Regions from separate parts of the Streptomyces sp. NPDC127068 genome, predicted to be linked through region 2. Evidence: riboswitches for the same ligand, from Rfam matches in the RefSeq annotation. Region 2 holds a riboswitch; each other region holds the start of a gene.
What was found. Region 2 has a riboswitch for cyclic di-AMP ahead of ACFWIA_RS19675 (M23 family metallopeptidase). Riboswitches for the same ligand answer to the same signal wherever they lie in the genome.

Region 1: it holds a riboswitch for cyclic di-AMP, as region 2 does, so the genes downstream of both, ACFWIA_RS15600 (peptidoglycan DD-metalloendopeptidase family protein) here and ACFWIA_RS19675 (M23 family metallopeptidase) in region 2, are expected to answer to the same signal.
Region 3: it holds a riboswitch for cyclic di-AMP, as region 2 does, so the genes downstream of both, ACFWIA_RS22635 (C40 family peptidase) here and ACFWIA_RS19675 (M23 family metallopeptidase) in region 2, are expected to answer to the same signal.

Annotation. Positions count from the first base shown of each region.
Region 1 covers NZ_JBHXEN010000021.1:61,210-65,049, forward strand. Annotated here, with positions in the region: gene ACFWIA_RS15585 (helix-turn-helix domain-containing protein) at 1-311, shown strand, start outside; gene ACFWIA_RS15590 (DUF6126 family protein) at 308-487, shown strand; gene ACFWIA_RS15595 (tyrosine-protein phosphatase) at 498-1,295, opposite strand; cyclic di-AMP (ydaO/yuaA leader) riboswitch at 1,758-1,916, shown strand; gene ACFWIA_RS15600 (peptidoglycan DD-metalloendopeptidase family protein) at 1,921-2,934, shown strand; gene ACFWIA_RS15605 (SGNH/GDSL hydrolase family protein) at 3,161-3,840, shown strand, end outside.
Region 2 covers NZ_JBHXEN010000029.1:78,776-82,615, reverse strand. Annotated here, with positions in the region: gene ACFWIA_RS19685 (HPr family phosphocarrier protein) at 1-151, shown strand, start outside; gene ACFWIA_RS19680 (GntR family transcriptional regulator) at 360-1,055, opposite strand; gene ACFWIA_RS19675 (M23 family metallopeptidase) at 1,296-2,087, opposite strand; cyclic di-AMP (ydaO/yuaA leader) riboswitch at 2,100-2,262, opposite strand; gene ACFWIA_RS19670 (M16 family metallopeptidase) at 2,509-3,840, opposite strand, start outside.
Region 3 covers NZ_JBHXEN010000036.1:79,632-83,471, forward strand. Annotated here, with positions in the region: gene ACFWIA_RS22620 (helix-turn-helix domain-containing protein) at 1-458, opposite strand, end outside; gene ACFWIA_RS22625 (ATP-binding protein) at 748-1,206, shown strand; gene ACFWIA_RS22630 (DUF6328 family protein) at 1,239-1,823, opposite strand; gene ACFWIA_RS22635 (C40 family peptidase) at 1,956-2,429, opposite strand; cyclic di-AMP (ydaO/yuaA leader) riboswitch at 2,434-2,631, opposite strand; gene ACFWIA_RS22640 (hypothetical protein) at 2,932-3,234, opposite strand; gene ACFWIA_RS22645 (ATP-dependent Clp protease proteolytic subunit) at 3,241-3,840, opposite strand, start outside.

The DNA.
Region 1 (3,840 bases), on a different contig from region 2:
CCCCCGGCCGGGGCATGCAGGCCCTCCGCGTCCGGGTGCCGTACGGCACCCAGGGCGACATCGTGCGGGTGCACCCCGGCGAGGAGTGGCTGTACGTCCTGTCCGGACGGCTGCGGCTGCGACTCGGGGACAGCACCCATGTGCTCGCGCCCGGCGACAGCGCGCACTTCGACTCGCTGACCCCGCACCGGATCGGCGCCGCCGACGAGGACGGGACCGACCTCCTCTTCGTGCACACCTTGTTGCAGAGCCCGACCGCCGCGCTGTGCCTAGGCCCGACGGACGTCCACACCCCGGGAGACTTCCGATGACCGAGCCCGTTCCCCCCACCGACCCGGCGGCGCCCCCGGCGGTCCAGCCCGTCCCGCGCCCGCGCATCGAGGACAAGATGCCGCCGAGCATCTGGATCCGACTGCTCATCTACGTCGCGGTCGGGCACCTCGTCGCCGCCTTCATCTGGCTGCTGTTCGAGGTCGGAGCCAAGTGAGGCGCTGACGTCAGTCGAGCAGCCGGGACCGGAGGCGGGCGCGCAGGTCCGGCGTGAGCCCGATGGCCTGCGTCAGGTAGGCGTCCGTGCCGCCCCAACATCGATCGATGCTGTCGAAGGCCGCCGCCAGGTATTCCGAGCGTGCGTCGAACAGCGGGCTCAGCAGTTCCATCACCTCCGGCGCGTACCCGTCGACCGCGTCCGCGCTGCGCTGCACCCGGTACCGCCGGTGCGCGGCGTTGGACTTCAGGTAGTCCTCCTCGATCGCGTCCCGTTCGACGCCGAGTGCGAGCAGGGTCACGGCGATGGACAGGCCCGCCCGGTCCTTGCCCGCCGCACAGTGCAGGAGCGCCGGCACGCTGTCCTCCGCGACCGCCCGCAGCACCCGTGCGTGTTCCGCGGTCCGCTCCTCGATCAGCACGCGGTACGAGGTGACCATCTGCTCGACCGCCCGCCCCCCGGCCAGGAGGGCGCGGAGCTGGGCGAGGTCGCCCCGGCGCACCATCCGCCAGAACTCCGCGCCGTCGGCCGGGTCGCTCAGCGGCAGGTTGACGTTGCGCACGCCGGGCAGTTCCACGTCATGGCCGTCGAGCCCGCGGTCGGCGTCGTTGCGGAAGTCGAAGATCGTGTGCAGCCCCAGCCCGGTCAGGTAGCGACGGTCCTCGTCGGTCGCGTGGGCGAGGTGGCCGCTGCGGAACAGCACCCCGTGTCGGACCCGCCTGCCGTCCGCGGTCGGTAGACCACCCAGATCACGGAAGTTGCGCACGCCGGTCAGTTCGGGCTCGGTGGACGGGATCTGCTGCGTCACGGGGGCTCCTCCCAGTCCCCCGCCGGCGCCGTCCGTCAGCGGGGCGCTTCAGACGATACGACATCACTTGCTCGGACAATCACCTTGCACGAGGGCTTTCGTTGGTGATCCTCAGCCATGTCATGCATGAGGGAATCCACCAATGAAAGGGTGATTTGCGCCTTTGGTCGGATTGAGCGGCTTTGGTGTAACTGGCCAGGAAATAAGGCGCCCTAGGGGGAGAGGTCGTGACCGGGATCATAGTGGTCACGGTGGGTGGTGATCACCGGTTCGCCGGCTGCCCGCCCCGGCCCGGGAATTGGCATCGGCGAGCCCCGCCGCCATCGACGCAGGGTGACCGGAACGAGCGGCGAGGATCAAGAAACAGCAGGCCGCTGACGGGTGCTCGGTTGTCGGGGCCGTTCCCGCTCGCTTAGCGTCACGCTCACTCCGGGCGGACGCCTAGTCCTGCCGCCGCTCGGTATCCCCATCTCACCACCCGACATCGGCAGGAGCGGGGAACCCACACGCAGTACGCCGCATCCGGGCGACCGGACCGGCTCGGGGTGAAGCCGCGCGAGCGCGGCCGGGCAGCTCCAGCCCGAACCCGACAGCTCACCTCGTAGGCGCCGGAGAGGAACGCACCATGCCCGCGACGGGAAAGCACCGCCGTCCCAAGTCCGCCCGGCTCGTCCGGACGATCGCCATCGCCGGAACCGGTGGTGCGGCAGCCCTTGCGCTGCCGCTGATCGGCGCCACCCAGGCCCAGGCCGCGACCCCGCAGTCCGCCTCCGCGCTCGCCCCCGCGACCTCGGTCGCCGTGGCGCCCCAGGCGGCCCCCGAGGCGCCCGCACAGCAGCCCGCCGAGCTCACGACCTACTCCGTCAAGGTCGGCGACCACCTGTCGAAGATCGCTGACGACCAGGACCTGCGCGGCGGTTGGCAGCGGCTGTATCAGGACAACCGGACCGCCGTCGGATCGAATCCCGATCTGATCACGCCCGGCCTCAAGCTCACCCTCGGCGGCAAGGCCGCAGCCACGGCCACCGCGCCGAAGCAGGCCGCGCCGAAGCCCGCCGCACCCCAGGCCGCCGCCCCGAAGGCCGCCGCCCCGAAGGCCGCCGCTCCCCAGGCGACCGCTCCCCAGGCCGCGCAGCCCGAGCAGGCGGCCCCCGCGGCCCCCGCCGCGCCGAAGCCCGCCGCCCCGAAGGCCGTGCCCGTCGCGGCCCAGGCCCCGGCCGCCACCGCGAGCGCCGGTGGCTACACGCTGCCGGTCGCGAGCGGTGTGGGCACGCCGTACCGCGCCTCCGGCAGCATGTGGTCCAGCGGCTACCACACCGGCGTCGACTTCAGCGTCCCCTCCGGTACCCCGCTCAAGGCCGTCGGCTCCGGCACCGTCGTCTCCGCCGGTTGGGCGGGCGCCTACGGCAATCAGGTCATCATCCAGCTCGCCGACGGCAAGTACGCCCAGTACGCCCACCTCTCGCAGCTCGGCGTCTCCGCGGGCCAGTCCGTCTCGGGCGGCCAGCAGATCGGCACCGCGGGTTCCACCGGCAACAGCACCGGACCGCACCTGCACTTCGAGATCCGCACCTCCCCGTCCTACGGCTCCGACGTCGACCCGCTGTCCTACCTGCGGTCGAAGGGCGTCGCGATCTGACCCCCCGCGGCCACCGGCCGCACCAGCCCACGCGGGGCCGTATCGACGGATACGGCCCCGCGTCGCATGTCGGCACCGGTGCAGGGCGGCGCCGAGCGGTGCGGGGGAGCCGGGCTATTCCCGACTCGACGAAATGAGTCGCATGGCCTTTATCACGTGCCGTCAAGCCCCATGGCGCATTATTACGGTGGCGTAGGTCACGTGGAGAGGTGAAAAATGGGCCGACGTGACAGCAGAGTCGACATTCCTCGCCCTTGACGACATCCGGTCCTACGCAGCCGTCGGCGACAGCTTCACGGAAGGTGTCGGAGACCCCGGCCCCGACGGTACGTTCGTGGGATGGGCCGACCGGCTGGCCGTCCTCCTCGGCGACCGGCTACCCGAACCCACCTTCCGCTACGCCAACCTCGCCGTCCGCGGCAGACTCCTCGATCAGATCGTCGAGGAGCAGATCCCCCGGGCCCGGCAACTCGCGCCCGACCTGGTGACCTTCAGCGCGGGCGGCAACGACATCATCCGGCCGGGCACCGACCCCGACGAGGTGGCCGAGCGGTTCGAACGGGCCGTCGCCGATCTGGCCTCGTCCGTCGGCACGGTCATGGTCACCACCGGCTTCGACACCCGTGGCATCCCCCTCCTCAAGCACCTGCGCGGCAAGATCGCCACCTACAACGGCCATGTGCGGGCCGTCGCCGACCGCTACGGCTGCCCCGTCCTCGACCTGTGGTCCCTGAAGAGCGTCCAGGACCGCCGTGCCTGGGACGAGGACCGGCTGCACCTCTCGCCCGAGGGACACACCCGGGTCGCCCTGCGCGCCGGGCAGGTCCTCCGGGTCGGGGTCCCCGCCGACCCCGACCAGCCTTGGCCCCCGCTGCCGCCCCGCGGCACCCTCGAAGTACGGCGCGA
Region 2 (3,840 bases):
CGCCGCCTCGATGCTGGCGGTCCTCGGGCTCGGTGCGCACGGTGGCGAGGAAGTCGTCCTCGCCTCCGAGGCGGAGGGCGCGGACGCGGCCCTGGACCGACTGGCCAAGCTGGTGGCCGAGGGCCTGGAGCAGCTTCCCGAAACGGTCTGACCGCGGTCCGCGCGCGGGTGTTCCGTCGAATTCGAGGGACACCCGCGAAACCAGTGAATGTCCGCGCCGCACATTCGGGGATGCATTCCCGAAATTCCCCGCGCGATCCCCGCTCGAAGTAAACGACACCACGGCACGACGCATTCCAGCGAATTCCTTCGCCAAGCGCGGCGCCAGTGATCGACGGTCACATCGTGGCGGCCCTTTGTTACGGGACGGCGCTTCCCGTGTTGACGGGATGTTTCGACGTCCCCGAGCGCCGGAGCGGCTCCGGGCGACGCGCGGCCTTGCGGCGGTGGGCCGCGATCCCGCGCTCCGTGTGCGCGGCCATCAGCACGCCGGCCCGCTCCGCGTCGCGCCGGGCCACCGCGTCGATGATCGCCCCGCGCTCCGTCCACTCCTCGGCGGGCCGCTGAGCGGGCTCGACCGTGTACATCCAGGCGGTCTTGTGCCGCACCTGGGTGAGCATGGCGATCAGCCCGTGGCTGGCGCAGGCCTGGATCAGCGTCTCGTGGAACCAGCTGCCCAGGGCACGCAGCTCGTCCCCGGTCCCGTTCCCCGCCCGCTCCTGCCCCAGGCGCACCAGTCCGCGCAGCACCTTCAGATGGGCGTCCGTGCGCCGTTCGGCCGCGCGGGACGCCCCCAGGGGCTCCAGCAGCCGTCGCACGTCGAGCAGGTCGGCCGCCTCCCGGTCGGTCGGCTCGGCGACACAGGCCCCCGCATGTCTACGGGTGACCACGAACCCCTCGGCCTCCAGCGTGCGCAACGCCTCGCGCACCGGGACGCGGGAGACTCCGTAGCGGCGGGCGAGCACGTCTTCGGTGAGTCGGCTCCCCCGCTCCAGTGCACCGCTGACGATGTCGTCCCGAATGGCCGTGCATACCGAATGGGCGGGAATGCGCATGGGGGGACCTCCGCTTCCGTGCCCGCGAAACGCGGTCGATCGACATTGATTCGGTGACTCTATTGCAGCTCGCCGGAATTTCCGACCGCTCTTCACCGTTCCCTGGAATTTCCGGACGATGGATTACCCGCCGGCGACCGGGTCACGGGGCGCTCGGCCGGTAGGGCGCCCGCGGTCCGGGAACGACGAAAGCCCCGGCCGGAGCCGGGGCTTTCGGTGGTGCCGTCCTTGGGGGGAGGCTCAGAGGGACACGCCGTGCGCGCGCAGGTAGGCGACGGGGTCGAGGTCGGAGCCGTACTCGGCGCTCGCCCGCGCCTCGAAGTGCAGGTGCGCCCCGGTCACGTTGCCGGTGGCACCCGCGAGGCCGATCTGCTGGCCCGCGGTGACCGACTGGCCCGCGGTGACGGCCACGGACGACAGGTGCGCGTACTGGGTGTAGGTGCCGTCGTGCATCTTGATGACGACGTTGTAGCCGTAGGCGCCGCCCCAGCCGGCCTCGACCACGGTGCCGTAGCCGACGGACTGGATCGGGGTGCCGGTGCCGGCGTGGAAGTCGATGCCGGTGTGGGTACCGGAGGACCAGATGCTGCCGCCCGCGCCGTAGGAGGTGGAGACGTGGCCACCGGCGACGGGGCTGACGTAGGTCGTCAGGCGCTTGCGCTCGGCCTCGCGGGCCGCCCGCTCCTCGGCCTCGCGCTCCTTCGCGGCCTCGGCCTCGGCCCGGCGCTTCTGCTCGGCGAGGCGCTGCTTGGTCTCCGCCTCGACGAGCTTCAGGGCGGCGGCCTCGTCGGCGGCGATCTGCTGCACCGCGGCCTGGGTGTCGATCTCGTCGGCGACGGCGTCCCCGATGGAGATCGTCTTGGTGAGACCCGTGTCCTCCAGGGCGGAGGGCTCGTCGACGGCCAGGGCGGGGGAGGCGAGGGTGCCGATGACACCGGTGGTGGTCAGCGTGGCGACGCCCGCGACGTTCGCGGTGGTGCGCGACATGCGCGTCGGACGACGGTGCTTCCCGGTGGCGCGGGTGAACGCCATGAAGTGGGTGGTCCTTTCCTTCCTTCTCGCCTACCGGGTTAGCTGACGGGTTCGGAGCAGGAAGGTCTCCTACGGACCCCCTCCGCGTGGCGACGGGCGTCCGATTCACCCCAGGGACGGTTGGGTCCCCGGCTCCCCAGGCTCGCGCCGTAGGGGGATTCGGCGATGACTGTCCGGTGCCGCGGCTGCGGCGTACCGCACGACGGGCAGTCGACCTGACGCTAAGCCGGAGATCTTTCCTACGACAAACGGATCGGCGGTTTTGTTGCGCACGCCACACCGCGGACCGCAACGTCCGGCGCTTTCGGGACATCCGGGCCCGGCGCCCGGGGGCGCCGCGCTGACGGTGCGTGAAACGCCGGCCGGACGCACGGAGGTGCCGTCCCGTCGGACGACGGAACGGCACCCACCGCGGTCGCTCCTAGCCGGAGACGACCGTGACCTCGCCGATGCCGAGCGCCTTCACCGGCTCCTCGATCTGCGTCGCGTCGCCGACCAGCACCGTCACCAGACGCTCCACCGGGAAGGCGTTCACGACGGCCGCCGTGGCCTCCACGGTGCCGGTGGCCGCGAGCCGCTGGTACAGCAGCCCCTGGTAGTCGTCCGGGAGTTCCTGCTCGACCTGGTCGGCGAGGGTGCCCGCGACAGCCCCGGCCGTCTCGTACTTCAGCGGGGCGACGCCCACCAGGTTCTGCACCGCGACGTCCCGTTCGGCGTCCGTCAGGCCCTCGCCGGCGAGCGTCCGCAGGACCTTCCACAGGTCCTCCAGCGCGGGCCCGGTCGACGCCGTGTCGACGGAACCGGAGATGCCGAGCAGCGCCGCGCCCGTGCCGTTCGCCGTCGACCGCAGCACCTGGGCGAAGGCCCGCACGCCGTACGTGTAGCCCTTCTCCTCGCGCAGCACGCGGTCCAGTCGCGAGGTGAGCGTGCCGCCCAGGCAGTAGGTGCCGAGGACCTGGGCCGGCCACACCCGGTCGTGCCGGTCGGCCCCGAGACGGCCGATCAGCACCTGGGTCTGGACCGCACCCGGCCGGTCCACGATGAAGACCCGGCCGCTGTCGTCGGCGGTCACCGGGGGCACCAGGCGCGGGGTCGCCGGACCGCCCGTCCAGGCCCCGAGGGTGTCCGCGAGGACCGCGTCGACGTCGACGCCGGTGAAGTCCCCCACGATGACGGCGGTCGCCGTGGCGGGCCGCACGTTCTTCTCGTAGAGGGCGCGCACGGCGGCCGAGTCGATCGCCGCGACGGTCTCCTCGGAGCCCTGGCGCGGGCGGGACATCCGGACGTCCGCGGGGAACAGCTGCTTGTACAGCTCCTTGGCCGCGCGCCGGCCGGGGTTGGCCGTCTCGTGCGGGATCTCGTCCAACCGGTTGCGGACCAGGCGCTCGATCTCGCTGTCGGCGAAGGCCGGCGCGCGCAGGGCGTCGGCGAGCAGCCCGAGGGCCTTCGGCAGCCGGGAGGCGGGCACTTCGAGGGAGATCCGGACACAGGGGTGGTCGGCGTGCGCGTCGAGGGTGGCGCCGCAGCGCTCCAGCTCGGCGGCGAACTCCTCGGCCGTGTGCTTGTCGGTGCCCTCGGAGAACGCCCGCGCCATGATGGTGGCGACTCCGTCGAGGCCGGCCGGCTCGACGTCCAGCGGGCTGTCCAGCAGCACCTCCACGGCGACGACCTGCTGTCCGGGGCGGTCGCAGCGCAGCACGGTCAGGCCGTTGCCCAGCGTCTGGCGGGTGGGCTCGGGGAAGGCCCAGGGGCG
Region 3 (3,840 bases), on a different contig from region 2:
ACTTCCACCAGCCGCTCGACCTCAGCCTCCGGCAGGCCCACCACCGAGGCCCGGGTCACCGCCCGTGCGTAGCCGGGGGTCTGGAGCAGTCCCGGCACCACCACGGTCTCCAGGGTGCGCACCCGGTTCGCCTGCTCCTCCAGACAGATGAAGTCCCGGTAGGCGGGCGGCAGCAGCTGCCGGTAGTCGTGCCACCAGCGGTGACCGGACGCGCCGTCCGGTTCGGCGAGCGCGACGAGCAGGTCCCGCAGCGACTCGTCGTCGACCTGGTAGAGGTCGAGGAGGAGCCGCACGTCATCGGCCTTGACCCCGCTGCGCGCGGTTTCGATCCGGCTCACCTTCGACTGGTTCCAGCCCGCTCGTCGCGCGGCCTCCCCGCTGGTGAGGTCCGCGTGGACGCGCAGCCGGCGCAGCTCGGAGCCGAGCTTGCGGCGGCGTACGGCGGGGCGGTGCTGCATGGCCGACTCCTTCCGGCCGGTGGGTGGTCCACCGCCAGACGGTAGAGGATGCGGCGACCGCGGGGGCGCGAGCGGCGTGCGGAGGTAGCGAGGGGGCGTACTGCCGGACTCGCTGGCCGGCGCGGAAGAGTTCACCGCTTCGAGCGACAGATATATGCACATCCTCGTGGATCGGCCCCCGTGACCGGCGCGCAGATGGCAGGCTGGCCGCAGCACCAGTCCGGGACCGTCCGCGAACCATCCGCCTCACGCCGGAGTCCGGTCCCGGTGGGAAAGGGACGACGTCGCCATGGCAGATCATCAGGAAGCATCCGTAACCCTGCCGAGCGAGCCCGCCTCGGTCCCCGTCGCGCGTGCCTACGTGAGTGACGTCCTCGCGGACTGGGGCATCCCCGCCGATGCGGGGGTGACCGACACGGTCCGGCTGATCGTGTCGGAGCTGGCGACCAACGCGATCCAGCACACCCTCGGTCAGTCGCCCACGTTCACCGTCGACGTGGAACTGCTCAGGGACGAGCAGCTGCGCGTCGGGGTCACCGACAGCCACCCGCGCCATCCCCAGCGCCTCCCGGCGGCCGTTCAGCAGGACAACGGCCGTGGCATGGCCATCATCCGCTCGCTCACCGTCGAGCACGGGGGGCGGCTGTCGGTCAGTCCCACCCCCGAGGGCGGCAAGACGGTGTGGATCGCCCTGCCCGTGCAGCGGTGGTGGCGCTCGCCCAGCGCTGACCGTCCCGCCCAGCGCTGAGGCGCGGGGGCGTGCGGAACGACGAGAACCGGTCAGGGCGGGCCGTCACCGCGCCGTCCCGGACTTCCCCGCCGTGCCCCCGGGGTCCCGTCCGGATTCCGTCCTTCGCCCGCCCAGGAGGCCCGTGCGGCCGAGCGGCGGTTCAGGCGCCGCAGCACCTGCCAGGGCAGGACGACCCACAGTCCCGCGCACACCGCCAGGGTGCCCACGGCGGCGGCGACGCCCCCGGCCCGGCCCACGGCCACGTCCACCGCGAGCAGCACCGATCCGGTGAGCGCCAGGGACAGCGCCCCGAGCCCGAGTTCGGTCAGCCGGGACGACACCCACACGATGTCGGGCTTGGCACCCCGTCGGAACAGGTAGCGGTGGATCGCCGCGGGGGCCGTGAACAGGGCCGCGGCGAGGATCGCCAGGCACAGGGAGACCACGTACGTACTGCGCTGCACGAGGTCGAGTGACGGGAAGCGGGGCGTGAACGCGAGGGTCAGCAGGAAGGCGAAGAGGATCTGCACACCGGTCTGGGTGACGCGGAGTTCCTGGAGGAGTTCCCCGAAGTTCCGGTTGGCCCGCTGCATCGAGCTCTCCGCGAGGGGACGCTCGGACCGCTCATCAGTCATGTGTCATGGGTAACCGGTCCGGGCTGCTTCAGCGGGGACCGAAAGGGTGGGGAACGCACACGCCCCGTTCCCCACCCCGTCAGACGGTCAGCACACGGGTCCCCGTGCGCCCCGCTCAGTTCGTCGCATCGCTCACCGCACCCGTCCGTACTTGACGCTCTTGGTCCAGATCTTCGTGAGCCGTACCACGTCGCCGGTTTTCGGGGAGTGCCACATCTTGCCGCCGCCGGCGTAGATGCCGACGTGGTAGACGTTGCTGCCCGAGTAGAAGAAGACCAGGTCTCCCTTGCTACGGTTGCTCGCCTTCACGCGCTTGGTCTTGTTGTACTGGCCCGCAGCCGTACGGGGCAGGTTCTTGCCCGCCTTCTTGTACGAGTACAGCGTGAGTCCGGAGCAGTCGAATCTGCTCGGCCCGGTCGCGCCGTACCGGTAGGGAGCGCCCTTCTTCGAGGCGGCCACCTTGAGTGCCTTGGTCGCGGACGTCGCGGCGGTCGCCTCTGAGGCGGCGCCGGGAGCCACTATGCCGCCGCCTACGGCGACGAGCGTCAGAGCCGAGGCCGTTCCGGCCCTGGTCAGCAGCGACGGGACACGATTGAGCGCAGTCATTGCGCAACCCTTCGTCAGCCGCCTGTGAAGGATGACCTGTCGGGTTCGGGCAGGCGAAGATGCCCGGCCGCTCACGCGGCTTCACCCCAAGGGCCCGCCCGGATCTCTCCGGCGGCCCGTCTTGCTCGGGTCCTCCACTCCTGCCGATCCACTCCTGTCGACCTGGCGTCCGGGCGGCGGCAGGACTCGGCGTCCGCCCGGACCGCCCCGCCGCTGTGGCGGGGGCTTGTCGTCGGAAGGGATCTTCACGCATGAACACCGGAAAAACCGAACGTTACCGCTGGTTTGTGAGTCTCCTCACCCCTGACCCGTTCAGGTGGACAGTCCTCCGAGCGGGCGCAGCCGCGGACATCGGACGACGTCTGTACCAGCGGTGAAACGTCGTTTGCTAAGGATCGGGTAGACATATGAAGCAAGTCGGAACCCCTTGAATGTCTACCCTTTAATACGCTGATCGGGGGTACCTCGTCCGGGCCGTTTCGGGTGACTCTCGGACGCCGGGTCAGTTGCCGTCCGGTGGCACCCCGACGCGCGCCGCCCGTCGTACGCCGTCCAGGGTGCGCAGCGCACGGGCCAGCGTGTCGGCGTGCACCTGGCTCTCGCCGCGCTGGTGCATCAGCGCCAGCGCGTCCCGCAGCTCCACGGCCTTGCCGACGAGCGCCTGCGCGGCGCGCAGGCCTCGATAGGTGTCGTCGGCGCGCGCGGGATTGATCCGGCCGAGCAGGTCCACGGCCTCCAGGTACCGGTCGATGAGTTCCCCTTCGGCGCGGGTCAGCGCCGGCAGCGGGGGCAGGTCGGGAAGCACCGTCGCCTACCGGGTGGCCCGGGTCGCGGGGGTGCCCTTGCGGCTCGCCACGATCCGGTCGACGAGTCCGTACTCCAGGGCCCGGGGCGCGTCGAGGAACAGGTCGCGCTCGATGTCCGCGGCCACCCGCTCGCGCGGCTGCCCGGTGTGCCGGGTCAGCAGCTCCTCCAGCAGGTCGCGGGTGCGCTGGAGCTCACCGGCCCGGGCCGCCAGGTCGTCGGCCCGGCCCTGGACGGGTTCGGCGAGCGAGGGCTGATGGATCATCACCCGTGCCCCGGGCAGGGCGAGTCGCTTGCCCGGCGTGCCCGCCGCCAGGAGGACGGCCGCTGCGGACGCGGCCTGTCCCAGGCAGATCGTCTCCACGTCGCAGCTGAGGAAGCGCATCGTGTCGTAGATCGCGGTCATGGCCGTGAACGAGCCGCCGGGCGAGTTGAGGTACAGCGAGATGTCCCGGTCGGGCGCCGCGTGTTCCAGGTGCATCAGTTGGGCCGTCACGTCGTTCGCCGCGGTGTCGTCGATGGGGGTGCCCAGCATCACGATCCGCTCGTCCAGCAGCTTGCCGTACGGGTCGAGCGTGCGCGGGCCCCAGGAGGTCCGCTCGGTGAA